3 regions of the Synechococcus sp. RC10B2 genome follow, and region 3 is predicted to be linked to each of the others. Evidence: predicted binding sites of a transcription regulator. Region 3 holds the regulator's gene; each other region holds the start of a gene.
The links. Region 3 encodes NtcA, which controls nitrogen genes in cyanobacteria. Its sites were predicted from a motif close to GTANCNNNNGNTAC; they were not measured.

Region 1 (6,256 bases), on a different contig from region 3:
TCATGGAACGGGATACGCGGCTCAAACGGGGTTCACGTCCTTGGGTGTTTACCAACCTCAAGACGGGGGAAGGGCTGGATAGCGTGGTGGAGTGGATCCGACGGGAGGTCCTCTTTGAGGGAGACTGAGGCGTCCCCACCAGCTTTGGTTAGCCAATTTTTGGTTAGCCAATTGGAATTGGAGTTCATCGCTATCGGCGGCCGGACCCACCTGCGTAGGGCTTACAGCCGCGGTGCCCTCAAAGTGCTAAGGCCCTTTCCCTATGGGGAAGGCCTGGTGTTGCAGCTTTTGACCCTTGGCCCTGGCCTTATGGGAGGGGACCAGGTGGAGATCCGGGTTCATGTTGCTCCGGGGGCCAAGGTAATCCTCCTCAACCAATCGGCGACCAAGGTTCTCCCTGCCCGGGGGTATCGACCGGTGGTTCAGAGGCTCCTTTTTCGGGTGGAAGGCTTTTTGGAGTACTACCCCGGCCTCACCATTCCCTACCCCGCCTCGGCCTTGGACCAAAGGATGGAGGTGAGTTTGGGAACGGAAGCGTCTTTTAGCTGGATGGAAATGTATGCCCTAGGGAGATTAGCTAGAGGAGAAGTGGGAAAGTTTAAGTGGATTCGCGCCCGAACGGCGATTTTCGGCCAGGTTCCCTTTTATATGGACGCTTTGGAGCTCCTTCCTGAGGAGCTGGGTCCAAACCACCCAGGGGTTCTAGAGGGTCACCCCTACCTTGTGTGCGGTTTCTGGAACTGGGAAAGTCACCCCTTCTTTGAGGAAACGGAAAACGGGCTTCTAGGAGTGGGGCTTACCGCGTTCAGGCACTCTTTTCTTAGGGGGATTGGGAACAAGGAGGTGACCCAGAGGGCCCTAAAGATTTGGAGTCAGGAAAGAGCCTTAAGGGGGCTTCCAGCCGTAGACGTAATGCGCTATAGCAGCGCCCTTTAATCGTGTAAGAGGCTGTCGTAAAAGTCCTCCACAGGTCAAGTCGCAATTTTTGTGGGTTTCTCTTCCGCGGCCCAAAGCGGATCCATGTCCATAACGCCGGAAAGCCCAGTCCTCCGTGGCCCTCAGCATCACCACCGTGGCCAGATTCACCAGGCTCCCCTCGCCGGGGAAACTCCGCCGCTTCACCTCACGGATAAGCCGCTCCAGCACATTCGTGCTCTTGATGTGCCTCTGGTGGCCGCTGGGAAAGTCCAGGTAGGTCAGGGCCTCCCCCAGACCCTGGGCAAACACCTCCACCGCCCGCTTAAACCGGTCCCGGTAGCGCTCAACGAACCCCCGGGCCAGAGATTCCGCCGTGCCCCGCCGCCGCGCCACAAACACCTCCTGGAGGGAGCCGCTCCGACTGCGGCACATGAGCTAAAACGTTCCGCATAAAGTGCACCACGCACCGCTGCCAGCTGGCCCCAGGAAGCTCCGCCATCACCGCTTGGCGGATGGAAGGGTGGTCGTCGGAAATGACCAGCCTCACCCCATGAAGCCCCCGCTCCACCAGGCCCTTCAGCAGGTTCCTCCAGGCCTCCTTCCGCTCCCCGCCCGCCGGCTCCACCGTCAGCACTTCCCGGTAGCCTTCTTCGTTCACCCCCACCGCCACCAGAAGGGCCAGGTCCACCACCCGCCCGCCCCAGTTCACCTTGAAGTAGGCCGCGTCCAGGTAGAGGTAGGGGTAGGCCAGCTCCAAAGGCCGGCCCCGCCAGGCGGAGAGCTCCTCCAAGCGCTGGGCTACCCTGGAGACCGCGTCCTTACCGATGCGCACCCGGGACAGGCCCTCCGTGATGGCCGCTACCTTGCGGGTGGAGACCCCTTGGAGGTACATCTCCAGCACCGCTTCTTCCACCTCTCCGGTCATCCGCTTGTACCGCTCAAAGACCTCGGTCAGGAAAGTCCCCTCCCGGTCCCGGGGTACCCGGAGCTGGGCGATCCTGCCCGCCGGCGTGATGAGGTCCCGGGTGTAGTAGCCGTTCCGCTCCCCGCGGCGGCTTGGGGTGCGCTCACGGTAACCCGCAGCCAGGTGCTCGGTCATCTCTTCTTCCAACACCTGCTCGTTCGCGTAAGCGGTGCGGAGCACTATGACGGCCTTGACCCCTTCCCGGATGCGCCGGCTGATCTCCTCCTTGGTCAACCTCTTGAGCTCCTCTCGGTCCATTCCGCCCTCCATGCTTAACCCACAAAATACGCGACACTACCAACTTTGCCCCTTACGGGCAGGCGATCTACCCTGCTCCCGACGACAAGCCTTTCGACAGCTAAGATGCCCAGTTGGTTTTGAATCAGGGCCAGCCCCGCTTTTACCTCATGCGCTTGCTCCGTCCTGGCCTCAAGTTCAGCCAAATAACCGGCCACACCCGTTGCACCCAGTGCCTGGGATCCCTGCACGGCAAGGAGTGGTTCATCGCCGTCGCGCCGCCTGCCGACGAGCTGCAGGTGGACGGGATTCAAGCTTTTCGAGTGGCTGGCGACTGCTTCATCAAACTGGAGCTGGGCACCTGGCACGCTGGCCCCTACTTCGACGGCGAGGAGTTTATCGACTGCTACAATCTGGAGCTGGCTGACACCAACATCACCAACCACGAGACAATCGACCTGCTCCAGACCCACAACCTGGAGTTTCAGATCATCCCTTGAGCAGCCAGATTCGGCAGCCAAGACAAATAGGTGGGGGGATCCGTGGCAGCACTACGACAGGAGCCTTGGCACTCCCCCCTATGTGATAAAACGGGGTCAAACCCAGCGGCGTCTTGGAGATTTGTTACTATGGCTACACTCCAACCTACCCCAGAAACCGGCAAGCTCTTGAGCACCCTGGCTCTGTTCCTGTGCCTAGGGCTGTTGTCTGCCTGCGACGGGGGCAGCGGCAGCACGGTTAGCCCCCCTAGCCTCACTCCCACCCCCACTCCCGCTGGCCGATAGTTTTGCATGCGCTGGCAGCGGCTGCTTGGCTTAAAGCAGCGGTGGGGGGTAGGGCTGGTCATTCTGCTCTGCCTTGGTCTCTTGACGGCCTGCAATGGGGAGGGATCCCCCACGGCTCCAGAGCCTCCCCGGGCAGGGGAGCTGCCAATTGCTAGCTTTCTTTGCCAGTTGGATCGCCAAACCCGCACCTTTGCTGGTCCCATCTACGCCGAGCAGCCTCAGGCTGCCATCTGCAATCCCGGTCGCCTCACCCCAGCAGCAGCCCAGAAGATGATGGATCGGTTGAACTTTCTGCGGCTGTTGCACGAGTTGCCGCCGGTGAAGCTCAATCCCGAATTCTTGGAGGCCGCTCAGCAGGCGGCCCTGATGCAGGTGGCCAATGGCGCCCTCAGCCACCAGCCGCCCCCCTCTTGGCGCTGCTTTACCCCTGCTGGAGAGGCAGGATCCCGCTTTGGCAACTTGGCGATTGGCCCCATTCTGGAGCTGAACGGCCCCGACCCAGGGCGGGTGTTGGCGCGCCAGGTGGATATCTACTTTGCCGAGCCGGGCCGAGAGAACTTTGTAGATGTGGGGCATCGCCGCTGGAACCTCTATCCCCAATATGCCCAAGGAGCCTACGGCATCGTCTTTGACCCGCGGGCCGGGCGGGTGACCCAGGCCAATGCCAATTGGGTCTTCGGCTTTGACGAGTCGGTACCGGATCCCGAGTTTATTGCTTTCCCCGAAAGAGACGGCTACCTGTACCGTCTGGAGGGCTTTTCCGGCCAGCCCTTGTCTGCCTACCGCTGGTCTTTCTCGGTGCCCAGCCGCGGCGGCCTGTCTGACCTCAGCCAAGCCCAAATCCGCATCACCGATGCCGTCACAGGTGAGCCGGTGCCCGTTGGAGATATCCGGGTTGGGGATCCCGCCTTTGGCCTAGAAACCCTCACCTACTCGGTGGGATCCGTTCAGCCCAATCGCCCCTACCTCTTTGAGATCAGCGGCATCCGGCTCATGGGTGGGCCGCCGCGCACCTATCGCTACACCACCACCCTCTACGACTGCGACCCTCAGGCGCCGCCAAGGCCCGCACCCCTCACCGAAGGGCTGGGGATCCCGCCCCGTTTCCTCTGGCAGAGGGAGCCTTTCGACTCTTTCAACCCTCTCAACTAGCTTTTCCTCACCCCCAGCCCCTTTCCCAAAGGGGAAAGAGGGGTCTGCTGCTCCTGGAAGCCTGACTTTATGCATAAAGCGCAATTCGAGAATGACAAAACTGCATAACCTGTTACAAAGCGTAACTGCCAATACCAAAGTTAACGGTTCGTCATTGCTAGGGTAGCTAGTGTTCACCCCACGGCAGCGATCATGGCGAACCAATTTGAACGCCTCAAAAGCGAAAAGGATGGGCTGGCGGTCAAGGCCGAGCTGGAGGCGTTTGCCCGGATGGGTTGGGAGAACATTCCTGAAGACGACCGGGATCACCGCCTCAAGTGGCTGGGGATCTTCTTTCGCAAGCGCACCCCTGGCAAGTTCATGCTGCGGCTGCGCCTGCCCAATGGGATCCTGACCAGCGGCCAAATGCGCAAGTTGGCCGAGATCCTCCGCCCCTACGGCCAAGATGGCGTAGCCGACATCACCACTCGGCAAAACCTGCAACTGCGGGGCATTCCCATTGAGGACATGCCTCAGGTTCTGCGGCAACTCAAGGAGGTGGGCCTGACCAGCATCCAGTCAGGCATGGACAACGTGCGCAACATCACGGGATCCCCTCTGGCCGGTATCGACCCGGATGAGCTGATCGACGTGCGCGGCCTCACCCGCAAAGTGCAGGACATGGTAACCAACAACGGCGAGGGCAACCCTTCCTTCACCAACCTGCCGCGCAAGTTCAACATCGCCATCTGCGGTTGTCGCGACAACTCGGTGCATGCCGAGATCAATGACCTGGCTTTTGTGCCTGCTTTCAAAGAGGGCAAGCTGGGCTTCAACGTCTTGGTGGGAGGCTTTTTTTCGGCCCGCCGCTGTGCCGAGGCCATCGGGCTGGACGTTTGGGTAGATCCCCGCGATGTGGTTCCTCTATGTGAGGCGGTGCTGCTGGTCTATCGGGATCACGGCCTGCGGGCCAACCGGCAAAAGGCGCGGCTGAGGTGGCTCATTGACGAGTGGGGCCTGGAGAAGTTTCGGGTGGCGGTGGAGCAGCAGATTGGCCACCCTCTGCCCAGAGCGGCGGAAAAAGACGAGGTGGTCTGGCACAAGCGGGATCTGCTGGGAGTACACGCCCAAAAGCAACTGGGCCTCAACTTTGTAGGCCTGCACGTGCCCGTCGGGCGGCTCAACGTCCCGGAGATGAGGGAGCTGGCTCGCTTGGCGGAGGTGTACGGCTCCGGGGAGCTGCGGCTAACGGTGGAGCAGAACGTGCTCATCCCCAATGTGCCCGACTCGCGGGTGGCCCCCCTGCTCAAAGAGCCGCTCTTGAAAAAGTTCTCCCCCAACCCGGGACCCTTGCAGCGGGGGTTGGTGTCCTGTACGGGCAACCAGTTTTGCAACTTTGCCCTCATCGAGACCAAAAACCGCGCCGTGGCCCTGATGGAAGAGCTGGAAGCCGAGCTGGAGATTCCTCAAACGGTGCGCATCCACTGGACAGGCTGTCCCAACTCCTGCGGCCAGCCCCAGGTGGCTGATATTGGCCTCATGGGCACCACCGTTCGCAAGGACGGCAAGCCGGTGGAGGCGGTGGACATCTACATGGGGGGAGAAGTGGGCAAAGACGCCAAGCTGGGCGAATGCGTGCGCCAAGGGATCCCTTGCGAAGACCTCAAGCCCGTCTTGGTGGAGCTACTGATTGAGCACTTCGGGGCCAGGCCGCGTCGTGATCCCTCGGCTGCTCAGACCTCTGCTTCCCCCTTGATGACCTACTAGGCAGTTCGTCGTTCGAAATTTTGGAGGTTGTGATGTCTAAGCTATTCAACACTTCCTCTCCCATCTCCCGTCGCCAGTTTTTGGCTGGGGCAGCTGCCCTTGCGGCTGGAGCAGCTACGGCTGGGATCCCCCGCGCCCAATCCCAATCCTTGGGGCAGGGCTACTGGGTAGCTCAAGCTGATACCCCAGAAACCACGCGAGCCAGGCTGGGATTTATCGCCCTCACCGACGCTGCCCCCCTGATCATCGCCAAAGAAAAGGGGTTCTTTGACAAGTACGGCATGAAGGACGTAGAGGTGGTCAAGCAGGCCTCTTGGGGCACCACCCGCGACAACTTGGTGCTGGGATCCGCCGCCGGCGGCATCGATGGGGCACACATCCTCACCCCCATGCCCTACCTCATCACCACCGGCAAAGTTACCGATGGCAAGCCGGTGCCTATGTACATTTTGGC
Region 2 (6,256 bases), on a different contig from region 3:
GGCTAGGCCCCCGGCTGGACGTCTTCCTGATTATGGAGGCAATCTGCCCAAAGGGCCGCAAGGAGATCTGGCCAGCCCCAACCCACCCTCTCTTGCCTGGGGAAGTTCCCGCTGGCAATACCGACTTGTGCCAGCTCTGGATCCTGCAGCAGGGATTTCTTCCAGAACTCGGCAAGCCTTAGAGAAACTGGTGGCTTTCCGGCTGCAACACCACCTCGTTGGGCACGGCATTGGCAGGCATCGTCAGGACAAAGCGAATCGCCTCGGCAGCCGTGGCAGGGCTGAGCATTTTGTCCCGCTGCACCTTGAGGCTGATGGGATCCCAGAAGGGGGAGTCGATGCCGCCAAAGTAAAACAGAGTAAAGCGTACCCCAAAGCGCTTCAGCTCGTCAGCCATGCACTTGGTAAAACCGACCACGCCAAACTTGGCAGCACAGTAGGCAGAGGCCATGGCCATGGGGTGGCGGCCCAGAATGCCGGGGAAGTTGAGGATGTGGCCGGATTTTTGCTCCCGCATGGCGTTGGCCGCCAGTTGGCTGGTGTAGAAGCTGCCCTTGAGGTTGACCGCCAGCATCCGCTCCAGCTCAACAGGGGTAATGTGCTGGGCAGGCTTGAGGATCCCGGCTCCGGCCAAGTTGATCACCACGTCGATCCGCCCGTGCCTTTGGAGGGTCTGGTTGACCAGGGCCTCCGCCTGAGCGTAATCCGTCACATCGGCAGGGATCCCCAGCCCGGAGGCAGCCCCCAGGGACATCGCTTTCTCCGCCAGCGTGCGCAAGGGATCCTCTCGCCGCGCCGCCAGCACCAGATGGGCTCCGGCCTGGGCCAGGAGAGGCACAAGGGCGCTGCCAATGCCCCCTGTGGCCCCTGTAATGAGAACAACCGCCTGGGACAATGAGGAAGACACGTTACGTTTTTTAAACTCTTCCTCTCATCATACCCAGGGAGTGGCCTTGAGGGACGATCCAGAGAGTTAAACGCGACGCAGCCGCAGTCGTTGCACCCATTCTTCCCCGAAGCGCAGCCAGTCTGCCATTTTTTCTGGACTCACCTGTTGGTCGTCCCGCCAAACAATAAGCTGCGGCCCGGATCCCTCAGCGCAACAAGGAGGATGCTGCTCCAAGAAGTTGAGGAAACTGGGGTGGAAGCGCAGGCGAATCTTAGCCTCATCTTCTCCGCGCAAAAGGTAGCGGCGAGAAAAGTCGGGATGGTTCTCGAAATTGATATCCTGCATGCCAAAAGCTTTAGCAACGTCGTGGAACAAGGGAACTTCTGGGTGCAGCCGAAAATGAGGTAGCCGTAGGTCTTCGCAATAGGCCCAGAAAACAGAAAAGTAATACCCTCTCTCTCTTCTTCTTCTTCTGGAAGCCTTCCAGCTGTAGTCAAAGATGGCGATTTCGGTTCCATCGTTCAGTCGTTTGAACATCGAGTTGTAGAAACGAGCGCCGCTTCGTTGGAATAGCTCAAAGCCAGCCTGAAGCAAGCGGGAGCGGATCCCTTCGGGTAGCTCTGCTGAAGACGACATGCCCAGGCTCCTGGCCACCTGCTCCAAAGCTTCCCGACGCTTCTTCTCTAGATAGTCACCTAGATAGACGACAAGCGCCAGAAGGCCTAAGAGAATAAGGACCCAAATAATAAGCGATCCCATCCAAACCCCCCCTGAGTTTGTAAACTCAGCACCCCCATCCAGAGTACCATAGCAGGCACAAAAAAGGGATCCCTCCAGCAAGAAGGGATCCCGTTCAAAAGCCTTGGTCGAGAACTAATGCTTTAGATGAAAACCTCGATTAGGCGTCGAAATAGAGGGCAAACTCGTAGGGGTGAGGCCGCAGATTAATGGGGTTGATCTCGTTGTCAATTTTGTACTCGATGTAGGCCTCGATGAGATCTTCGGTAAAGACACCTCCCTCCAACAAGAAAGCGTGATCCTTCTGCAGGTTTTCCAGAGCATCCAGCAGGGATCCGGGCGTGGAGGGGATCTTGGCCAGCTCGTCTGGCTCTAGATCGTAGATGTCTTTGTCGAGAGGCTCGCCGGGGTGGATCTTGTTCTTGATCCCGTCCAAGCCAGCCATCAGCATAGCCGAGAAGGCAAGGTAAGGGTTGCAGGTGGCATCGGGGCAGCGAAACTCCAGCCGCTTGGCCTTGGGATTTTTGCCCGTGACCGGAATGCGAATGGAAGCCGAGCGGTTGCCCTGCGAGTAGGCCAGGTTTACCGGCGCCTCAAACCCGGGCACCAAGCGCTTGTAGGAGTTGGTGGTGGGATTGGTGAAGGCCAGGATGGCCGGGGCGTGCTTGAGCAGGCCGCCGATGTAGTAGAGAGCCGTTTCGCTGAGATCGGCATAGTTGCCCTCTTGGTAGAACAGGGGCTGACCGTCTTTCCAGAGGGACTGGTGCGTGTGCATGCCGCTGCCGTTGTCATTGAAGAGGGGCTTGGGCATGAACGTCACCGTCTTGCCGTGCTTGCGAGCCACGTTCCGGATCACGTACTTGTAAATCATCATGTAGTCGGCAGCCGTGATCAGATCGGCAAAGCGGTAGCCCAGCTCCCCTTGCCCGCCGGTAGCCACCTCGTGGTGGTGCTTCTCGATAGGCACCCCCAACTTGGCCATCGTCAGCAGCATCTCGGTGCGGAGGTCTTGATGAGCATCGGTAGGCGGGACGGGGAAATAGCCTTCTTTGTAGCGCGGCTTGTAACCGAGGTTGCCCCCTTTCTCCTCCCGGCCTGAGTTCCAGCGGCCCTCAATGGAATCGACGAAGTAGTAGCCGGCGTTCTGAGTTTGGTCAAACCGTACATCTTCAAAGATGAAAAACTCCGCCTCGGGCCCAAAGTAAGCCGTATCGGCAATGCCTGTCGATTGCAGGTAAGCCACAGCCCGCATGGCCAGGCTCCGAGGACAACGGCTGTAGGGCTGGCCGGTGCGGGGTTCAATGATGCTACAGATGAGGCTGAGGGTGGGCACTTGGAAAAAGGGGTCGATCCAGGCCGTTTTGGGGTCTGGCACCATGTACATGTCTGACTCGTTGATCGCTTTCCAACCCCGGATGCTGGAGCCATCAAAGGGCAGCCCTTCGCTAAAAACTTGCTCCGTCAGCATTGAAGAGTGGAAGGAGACATGCTGCCAGGTGCCGAAGATGTCCACAAACTTGAGATCCACCATCTGGACATCGTTGTCCTGGATCATCTGAAGCACATCTTGGGGCGTGGATGCCATTACTCTCTCCTGATTGGGTTGCGGTTGAGACTGGGGTAATCAAAGGTAGACGGGATCCCCACGCTTCGACTTGAATGGGCCAAAAGCGCTCACCCATCCTAGAAAGGCCGATCTCAGCATTTTGTAGTTTCTGATACGAAATTGCCCTGGCTTTGGCCTTCTGCTCCAGAGGTTGGCCATCGCGCCTCTCAGCCAGGCGTTTCTGCCCTGTTGTCCTCCAGACAGAGACAAAACCCTGTCCCCCTAGCTAGAGGAAAGCGAAAATGGGACTAACAAGCTCCAGCCTCGCCGAGGGTACCAGCTCGTGTTAGGCTAAAACGTAGTCGTTATGAGTTTGGTTTAGTTTTCAGCAACAGCAAGGAGCGACATCGGATGACAGAGCAAAGTCGGGTTGAGAACGTGGTGATTATTGGTTCTGGCCCTGCTGGGTTTACGGCGGCCATTTATGCCGGGCGTGCCAACCTGAAGCCGGTTGTGTTTGAGGGGTTTCAGGTGGGCGGGATCCCGGGCGGGCAGTTGATGACCACCACCGAGGTGGAGAACTTTCCGGGTTTTCCCGAGGGCATCAGTGGCCCCCAACTGATGAAAAACATGCGTGCCCAGGCGCAGCGGTGGGGGGCAGAGCTTTACCCCGAGGACGTCACCTTTGTGGATCTGAGCCAGCGGCCTTTTGTGGTTCGCTCTGACGAACGGGAAGTGCGCACCCACAGCCTGATTATTGCCACCGGGGCCACGGCCAAGCGCCTGCACTTGCCCGGAGAGGAGATCTACTGGAACCGGGGCATGTCGGCCTGCGCCGTCTGCGATGGGGCCATGCCCATGTTTAGGGGGGTGGAGCTGGTGGTCATTGGCGGCGGCGATACCGCCTGTGAGGAGGCCACCTACCTGACCAAGTTTGGATCCCATATCCACATGCTGGTGCGCAGTGGCAAGATGCGGGCCAGCAAGGCCATGCAAGACCGGGTGCTCAACCACCCCAAGATTACCGTCCACTGGCACACGGAGGCGGTGGAGGTTCTGGGCGACGGCCTGCGCCTGACGGGGGTGAAGGTGCGCAACAACCAGACGGGCGAGATCCGGGAGATGGCAGTGGGCGGCCTGTTCTACGCCATCGGCCACAAGCCCAACACCGACTTGTTCAAAGGGCAACTGGAACTGGATGAAGTGGGCTACATTGTCACCCGCCCAGGATCTGTAGCCACCAGTGTAGAGGGCGTGTTTGCCGCCGGGGATGTGCAGGATCACGAGTTTCGCCAGGCCATCACCGCTGCCGGCACCGGCTGTATGGCGGCCATGCTGGCGGAGCGCTGGCTCTCCGAACACGGCCTGGCACAGGAGTATCACGTCGTCCCTCAAAGCCATCTTGAGCCCGCTTCTGCCTCTGCTGTCGAGGTAGAGCCGGAGGGAGACTCGGCTGTTGAGGAGGCCAGTTTTGAGCAGGAGGTGCAAGATGACCTCGACTTCAGCCAGACCTGCCACGAGGGGAGCTATGCCCTGCGGCGGCTCTACCACGAAAGCGATCGCCTGCTGATGGTCAAGTACACCGCCCCCACCTGTGCCCCTTGTCATGCCCTCAAGCTGATCTTGAACAAGGTCATCGAAGAGTTTGCCGACAAGCTGCATGTGGTGGAGATCGACATCGAGAAAGACCCGGAGATCGCCGAGGCAGGGGGGGTCACCTGCACGCCGACGGTGCAGTTTTTCAAAAACAAGGAGCTGGTGGCTCAGGTGGTGGGTGTCAAGCCCAAGTCCCACTACCGGGAGGTGATCCAGGCCAATTTGTCTGAGGCAAAATCAGCTTGAGGTAGTCCCCCTCACCCCCGGCCCCTCTCCCAGCCCCTCTCCCTGAGGGAGAGGGGAGCTAGGCGGCTAGTCGGCAAAGGCGCTGTAGTAGGCACCCTGCAGGGCGGCCAAAGAGACTGACAACAGGGGATCCCCTTCTGCAGTAGTCACCACCAAGGGATCCGCTGGCCCGCCCACCTCTCCTAGAAGCTGCCACTGGCCGGGAAGCTGCGACTCTAGGTAGGCTTCCCAAGGGGAGCGCTGGGCTGGATCGACGGAAACGAGGATGCGGCTGGATCCCTCGCCAAAGAGGGCCTGATCCCAGCGCAGGGATCCAGGAGCTAGGGAGACGCTGGCGCCGCGGCCCCCACTCAGGCAGGCTTCTGCCAAGGCCACCGCCAGCCCTCCCTCGCTGCAGTCGTGGGCGGAGCGCACCCACCCCTGGCGGATGCCGTGGCGGCAGGCCCCTTGCACGCGCTTTTCCAGCTCCAGATCCACGGGGGCAGGACGACCCGTGACCTTGTTGTAGATTGCCGCCAAATACTCGCTGCCGCCCAGGCTGGTGACGGCCTGGGATCCCAAGAGGTAGACGAGATCCCCTTCTTGCTGCCACCCCTGGCCACAGATGCATTTCAAGTCCGGAATGAGACCCACCATGCCGATGACAGGAGTGGGGTAGATGGCCTGGGATCCCTTCTCGTTGTAGAGGGAGACGTTCCCCCCGGTTACCGGCGTGCCCAGGGTGCGGCAGGCATCCCCAATCCCCCGACAGGCCAGGGCCAACTGCCAGTACACCACCGGATTTTCCGGGTTGCCGAAGTTAAGGTTGTCGGTTACGGCCAAGGGATCCGCCCCCACGCAGGAGAGGTTGCGGGCGGCTTCGGCCACCGCAGCTTTGGCCCCCTCATAGGGATCCAGGTACACCCAGCGACCATTGCCGTCTACGGTGGCGGCAATCGCCTTGCGGGAAGCCTGCAGGGGTGGCACTTCGCCTACGCCAAATTTCTGGGGGCGGATGCGGATGACTGCCGCATCTCCCTGTCCCGGCCAAAGGACGGTGTTGTTTTGCACCTGGTGGTCGTACTGGCGATAGATCCAGGCTTTGCTGGCCAGGGTGGGGCGGGCCAAAAGCTGCAGCAGCACCTCTTGCCAGGCCAGCGTTGCCTGACCTAGGTGAATCCCTTCGCGATCGCAGGGGGGTAGAGTGGCGGGATCCCATTGCCATGCCGCTTGCACATACTCCGGCGGCTCTGGCAACAGGG
Region 3 (6,256 bases):
TAGAGTTTCTGCAACTGGAAACGCCGGCCAGTGGCTCTAGCCCTGCTGAAGTTAGCCCTTTGCCGCGGGATCCCCAAGGCCAGGTGCAAATTCAAGCAGGCCGCAACCTCGCCATCGCCCTGCGCAACAGGGCCCTTACGCCGGTGCACGTCTATGTAACAGTCTTTGACGAACGGCAGTGCAGCGTCGGTTTAGTCTATCCCTACCAGCCGGACTCTCCTGCCCGCCTGCGCCCCAGCGAAAGCGTATTAGTTGGCTCTGGCCCTCGCTATCTGCTCCAGATGCAACTGCCCGAAGACACAGAAACGGCGGTGGATCGCTTCAAAATCTGGGTCACCAGTACCGGCATGCAGCCGGGCATTATGGCAATGCCCCCTCTAGGACAAAGGCTGGAGCCCCCCTCTGACGATCCCTATGGCTCCGGATCCCGTCTGGATAGAGAAGTCAGGCTGGCCATTCTGGGCAAAGCAGGCAGCACTCCCATGCCGGCTTTTGCCGAGGATCCCTGGTGGTGTATGGAGCAAGCCGTCAAGATTGTGGCCTGAGCCGATGCTCTTGGGGACTTTTTCAGACTTTCAGAGATGGCTTTTCAGGATCCCATCAAAGGTAGACTCAACCTCATCGACGCCAATCACTGACAGGTGATAGAGGGAAGATAGACTACTTCTTGTATCTTGACTAACATCAGTTAAAACTATGAAAGCTTGGCTTCCCTGAAGACCGAGTTCATGAGCGATTCCGGAGTATTTTTGTATTTTATCTTGGTACCCACCTGTCTTCGATTCCACCCAGTAGAATTTATCATTGATATGGAAGAAAAGATCCATCTCAAAATCGGCTCCATCCGATAAAGTAACTTGGGCATTCGCGACGTAAGAGAAACTGATCTTTTTGGTGTGAGCCTCAACAAGGCGGATCAGCGTGCCCCTAACATATCTTTCCAGCCAGTTCCCTGCCAGAAAATTCAGCGCCTGACGCGACCTACTGGGTCTCGCTACCAAAAGGCATCTGGGCGCCTTAGAGTATCTGTACTCTTCCAAAAATGCGATGTCGTGTAACTCCTTAGCAACTTGGCAAGTTGAACTGACTACTTGTGGAGGTTCGTCTCTAAGGTTTAGGTAGAAAGAACTGCCGCTCTTCATGTTTGATTTAACCATTCCATAAAATCTCTTGATAAAAGAGTATCGGCTGCCCATAAAGGCGGCTATTTGATCTAGCTTTTCCTCTTTTTCTTCCGCAGCTATGCTTTTTATCTTTATGTTTTTTGAGTTTAAGAACGACTCTATCTTTGATATATCAACGATAGCTGTCCCATCCTTGTCTCTTAGTACTTCGTCTGGTGTCTCAGGATCTGGTGCTTTACCAATGACCTGAGTAACCTGCTCATTCTGGGAGTCCTGATTTGCAGTTGGGCATATCTCGGATCCATGAGAACTTTGAATAGTAACCCGTAGTTGCCGATAAATATCTTTGGCCTCTTCCACTAGATTTTCCAGAATGGCTAGCTGATTGTTCAGTTGCTGGCCATGTTCGGCCAACTTTACAGATATAGCTTGTAGAAAGTCTCTGCCCCAGTCCTGTAGCAAGCTTTGCTGGCTGTCAGCAAGGCGAAATTTAAACTCTTCAAGGGTAGCTTGGACGGCCTGTAACTTTTCCTGTAACTTTTGAGAAATCTTGTCTACCAATCCTTCGCTCAACTTGATGAGTGCTTTGTCCGGGTTGTTGAGTTCTTGGCTGCGTTGGCTTAGCTGCGAAGATATATCTCTGATAATCTCTCGTTTCCAGATTTCCAGTTTAGGACTGGCCCCATACTGGCGAGCAACGTAAATGCCTACCGAGAAACCAACAGCTGCCCCAATCAATAAAACCAAAACTAAGTCCATCAGATACTCCTGTCCTCTGCTGCTGTTACTTTTCTTTCCAGTTAACTGGATTACCTGCTTGCCTCAACATTCTAGGAGGAGATAGGTGAATTTTCAAGCAGATGGGGACCTGCCTCTGACCGAAGCTGGGCGCCGACAAGGGATCCCAGCCAGCCTTGCTGAAGGGCTTCTTGAGCAGGAGTCAGTTCAGGCAACACCTCCAACGTGTAGACATCGGGCCGAGGGGGATCCAACGGGATCCAGAAATGTTTCAACTGATCGGCTTGAAAAACGCTCAAACAAATGATCTGGTGGGGCTGATAGGCCGTCAAGCGTTCTGGCAAGTTGGCAGCGCTTACCCGGAAGCCATCCAAGGCCACCAACTCATCGCCAGCCCAGATGCCGGCTTTTTGAGCGGGGGATCCCATCTCGACGGCGCTGATGCGATTGCCTTCGCCGTTGAAGTTGAGGCCCAGGTAGGGGGGAGGGTTGGGTCGGCTGAAGTGAACCTTGAGGGTGAGGCCAAAGGGGTGGAGGTAGGCGTTGTAGTCTAGCTCTTCCGTGCCGTCCACATAGGCGGCGAAAAAGGGGCTGAGATCGGCGCCGGCTGCCCGCTCAAACGCCTCTTGCAAGTCTTGGTTGCTGTAGCCTTTCTCTGTCCGACCAAAGCGCTGCCACAGATCCCGCAGGGCCGTGTCCAGGGATCCCTGCCCCCCTGAGAGGTGGCGAATGTGCAGATCTAGCAGCCAGCAGACCAAAGCGCCCTTTAGGTAATAGGAAACCTGGCTGTTGAGGCTATTTTCGTGGGGACGGTAGAGCTTGATCCAGGCGTCGAAACTGGATTCTCGCAGCGATTGTACGGCTCGACCTGGAGTGCGCTGCAGCCGGCCAATTTGCTCGGCCAGGATCTTTAAAAAATCTTCGGCGCTGAGGATCCCTGCCCGCAGCAAGATGACATTTTCGTAGTAGCTGGTTGCCCCCTCGCAAAACCACAGACAGTCCACGTAGTTTTCTTGGTTGTAGTTAATTTTCTCCAAAGCCAGAGGGCGCAGCCGCTTGACGTTCCAAGCATGGAAAAGCTCATGGGCCAGCAGCGCCAAAAAGCGGCGGTAGGAGTGGGGCTGATGCAGCTCCAGTCCAGAATAATTGAGGGTGGCACTGTACTTGTGCTCCAGGCCGCCAAATCCCCCGGCTGACAAATGCACAATAAACCAGTAGCGGTCGTAGGGCAGCTCGCCAAAAAACGCCGCCGTGGCCCGGACAATTTTCTCGGCATCGGCCACCGCTTGCTCCAAATTTAGGGTGCCCGCTCCCCAGACCACGAAGTAGTGAGGGATCCCTTCCACCGCAAACGACCGCAACTGGTGCAGGCCCACCTCCACCGGGCTATCCACCAGCTCGTCGTAGTCTGCCGCCACAAAAGACTGGCCGGAAGCAGCATCCTCAGAAGAAGACCTCAAAGGTCGCAAACTGGTGGCGACGTGCCAGTCGGGTTTGGGAGGGATTATCGTCAAGGTGTAGGGCTCCCGCTCGCGACCGGGCACGTAGAGAAAGAGCGCCGCCCCGTTGAAGTAGGCGTGGGTGAGATCCAAATGGTTGGTGCGCACCGTCAGCTCGTAGGCGTAGACCCGATAGCGGATCGCGACAGCCGAACAGCGGGGCGGCTCGATCTCCCAAGTGTGCTTATCTACCTTCCGCCAGGCCAAAGGGATCCCTTGCTCCGTTGCTGCCTGAAACTCTTGCACATGGCGGGCATATTCCCGCACCAGGTAGGATCCCGGCGTCCACACCGGCAGCCGCAGTTGCAGAGGTACTTCTGGATCCACCTCTTGGATCTGTAGTTCCACCTCCAAAAGGTGATTGGCCGGCTCCGGCATCCGCACCGTGAAATGCTGACGGCTTAGCTGAGAAGGGGCGGCAACCCCACCCTGCGCGATCCCCATATAACTTTCCTCGCACCTCCCGCCTGCACCGTCCCAAAACAGTGCGCTAGAGGCATATCTTGGACAGGAGACAAGACTTCAAAGATGTAGCTCCTGCTACAAAGATATCCAAGCAGAGTCTTTTAGCTTAGGATAATCTTGCCGCCGAGGTCATTTTTGAGTCAAGGGTGGCTTGGGTCAATAGCGGGCAGCTCAACCCCGGCACTCCTGGCTGATCTTGTTGGGTTGATTCTAAGGGATAAACTGACCTTAAAAGGTTGAAGAATATGGCAGTGGCCATTGCAGAAAAATCTCTGGTTGCAGCCTTCAAACAGTTGGGAGGGCCTCACCATCCTCCGGTTATCGAAACGTTTGAGCGCGGTAAGACCATCTTCTTTCCTGGGGATCCGGCGGAGCGGGTTTACTTTTTGGTGAAAGGAGCTGTCAAGCTCTCGCGGGTCTACGAAATGGGGGAAGAAATTACCGTCGCTCTCCTGCGGGAAAACAGCATCTTTGGGGTGCTCTCCTTCATCACGGGGCAGCGCTCCGACCGCTTCTATCACGCGGTGGCCTTTACCCGCGTCCAGCTGCTCTCTCTGCCCATCGAACAGGTGGAAAAATCCTTGCGGGAGAACGCTGAGCTCTCCATGTTGCTCCTCAGGAGCCTGTCTTCCCGCATCTTGCAGACGGAGATGATGATCGAGACGCTGGCCCACCGCGACATGGGATCCCGTCTGGTCAGCTTTCTACTGATCCTCTGCCGCGACTTCGGGGTGCCCGGCCCCAATGGAGTCACCATCGATCTCAAGCTATCCCACCAGGCCATTGCGGAAGCGATCGGCTCCACTCGCGTCACCATCACTCGTCTGTTGGGGGAGCTGCGCAAGAAGAACTACATTTCCATCCACAAGAAAAAGATCACCGTCCACGACCCAATGCAGCTTGGCCATCGCTTTGCCTAGGGGGAGAAGCTGCCCCTAGGGCCGTTTCCAGGAATTTACCAGTCGGGACAATCCCTCCCTCTGGGAGAGGAGTAGCCGTGCCACCAGGGCAGGGCAGCGACGAGGGAACCTCCCCTCAACCACCAGGGGCTGAGAGCGATCCTTGGGGGGAGGCTTGCTGCTGGGCCAGAGCAGCCAAGATCTTTTCCCCCATTTCCCGACAGCCGACGAGGGTCATCCCCTCAGAGTAGATGTCGGCAGTGCGGTAGCCCTGGGCCAAAACCGCCTCGACGGCCTGTTCGATGCGGTCGGCAGCCTGGGGCTGATCCAAGGAGTAGCGCAGCAGCATTGCCCCGGAGAGCACCTGGGCAATGGGGTTGGCCTTGTCTTGTCCGGCAATATCCGGGGCTGACCCGTGTACGGGTTCGTACACCCCAGGGCCAGAGGATCCCAAAGAGGCAGAGGGCAACATGCCGATGGACCCGGTCAGCATCGCCGCCTCGTCGGAGAGGATATCCCCGAAGAGGTTCTCCGTGAGAATGACGTCAAACTGCTTGGGCCAGCGCACCAACTGCATGGCAGCATTATCGACGTACAGGTGGGACAGCTCCACGTCGGGGTACTCAGCCGCAATGGCGGTAACCCGCTCCCGCCACAGTTGTGACACTTCCAGGACATTGGCTTTATCCACCGAGCAGAGCTTGCGCCGGCGTTTGCGGGCCAGTTCAAAAGCCACACGGGCAATGCGATCCACCTCCGCCTCGCTGTAGGCCATGGTGTTCACACCCCGCCGGGATCCCTTGGCATCTGTGAAGATCCCTTTGGGTTGGCCGAAGTAGATGCCGCCGGTGAGCTCCCGCACCACCACCAGGTCGATCCCGGCAACCACCTCCGGCTTGAGGGAAGAGGCCTGCACCAGTTGCGGAAAGATCTTCACCGGGCGCAAGTTGGCAAACAGCCCCAGGCCCGCCCGCAAGCCCAACAAAGCCCGCTCAGGGCGCTTCTCCCGCGGCAGGGTGTCGTACTTAAAGTCGCCAACTGCCGCCAAGTAAACAGCATCGCTCTCCTGGGCCATTTTCAAGGTCTCTGGCGGCAAGGGATCCCCCGTGGCTTCGTAGGCGGCCCCGCCAATCAAGCCCTCCTGCCACTGGAGGGAAAACCCCACCTGAGCGGCAACCGCATCCAAAACCGCCCGCCCCACCTGCATGATTTCAGGACCGATCCCATCTCCGGCCAGGGCTGTAATCCGATAGGTTCGGACAGCAGAGGAAGGAACGCTCATGGGCGGTCACAGCAAAAGAATGCGTAGCGATATTACCATCCCTTGGCCCCCAGGTTTGCCGAAAAGTCCCCCACGTCCAAAAAAAGTGCAGCCCGGCCACCGGCCTGCTGCACTCAGAGTTATCAAGCCGATATTCTGCCCTCTAGAACAGGCCCAGGGTGACCCACTTATCCAGAGGCAAGGTGGCGCCAATGCCCAAATAGAGGGTGACCAAGGTGCCGATCAAAAACACCGTCGTCGCCACGGGGC

Region 1: the regulator NtcA is predicted to act here: its motif matches at 4,178-4,191, upstream of NW855_RS09045 (ferredoxin--nitrite reductase).
Region 2: the regulator NtcA is predicted to act here: its motif matches at 3,336-3,349, upstream of glnA (type I glutamate--ammonia ligase).

The regions. Positions count from the first base shown of each region.
Region 1 is NZ_JANSHO010000063.1:9,636-15,891, reverse strand. Features, by position in the region: gene ureG (urease accessory protein UreG) at 1-128, shown strand, start outside; gene NW855_RS09075 (urease accessory protein UreD) at 244-936, shown strand; gene NW855_RS09070 (transposase) at 886-1,311, opposite strand; gene NW855_RS09065 (IS256 family transposase) at 1,262-2,116, opposite strand; gene NW855_RS09060 (ureidoglycolate lyase) at 2,290-2,619, shown strand; gene NW855_RS09055 (hypothetical protein) at 2,749-2,904, shown strand; gene NW855_RS09050 (CAP domain-containing protein) at 2,911-4,056, shown strand; gene NW855_RS09045 (ferredoxin--nitrite reductase) at 4,249-5,802, shown strand; gene NW855_RS09040 (CmpA/NrtA family ABC transporter substrate-binding protein) at 5,835-6,256, shown strand, end outside.
Region 2 is NZ_JANSHO010000072.1:1,852-8,107, reverse strand. Features, by position in the region: gene NW855_RS10565 (SDR family oxidoreductase) at 179-907, opposite strand; gene NW855_RS10560 (hypothetical protein) at 974-1,525, opposite strand; gene glnA (type I glutamate--ammonia ligase) at 1,788-3,212, opposite strand; gene trxB (thioredoxin-disulfide reductase) at 3,585-5,015, shown strand; gene purL (phosphoribosylformylglycinamidine synthase subunit PurL) at 5,082-6,256, opposite strand, start outside.
Region 3 is NZ_JANSHO010000078.1:126,473-132,728, reverse strand. Features, by position in the region: gene NW855_RS12455 (hypothetical protein) at 1-545, shown strand, start outside; gene NW855_RS12450 (hypothetical protein) at 576-1,883, opposite strand; gene NW855_RS12445 (M61 family metallopeptidase) at 1,955-3,805, opposite strand; gene ntcA (global nitrogen regulator NtcA) at 4,072-4,746, shown strand; gene leuB (3-isopropylmalate dehydrogenase) at 4,862-6,007, opposite strand; gene petD (cytochrome b6-f complex subunit IV) at 6,150-6,256, opposite strand, start outside.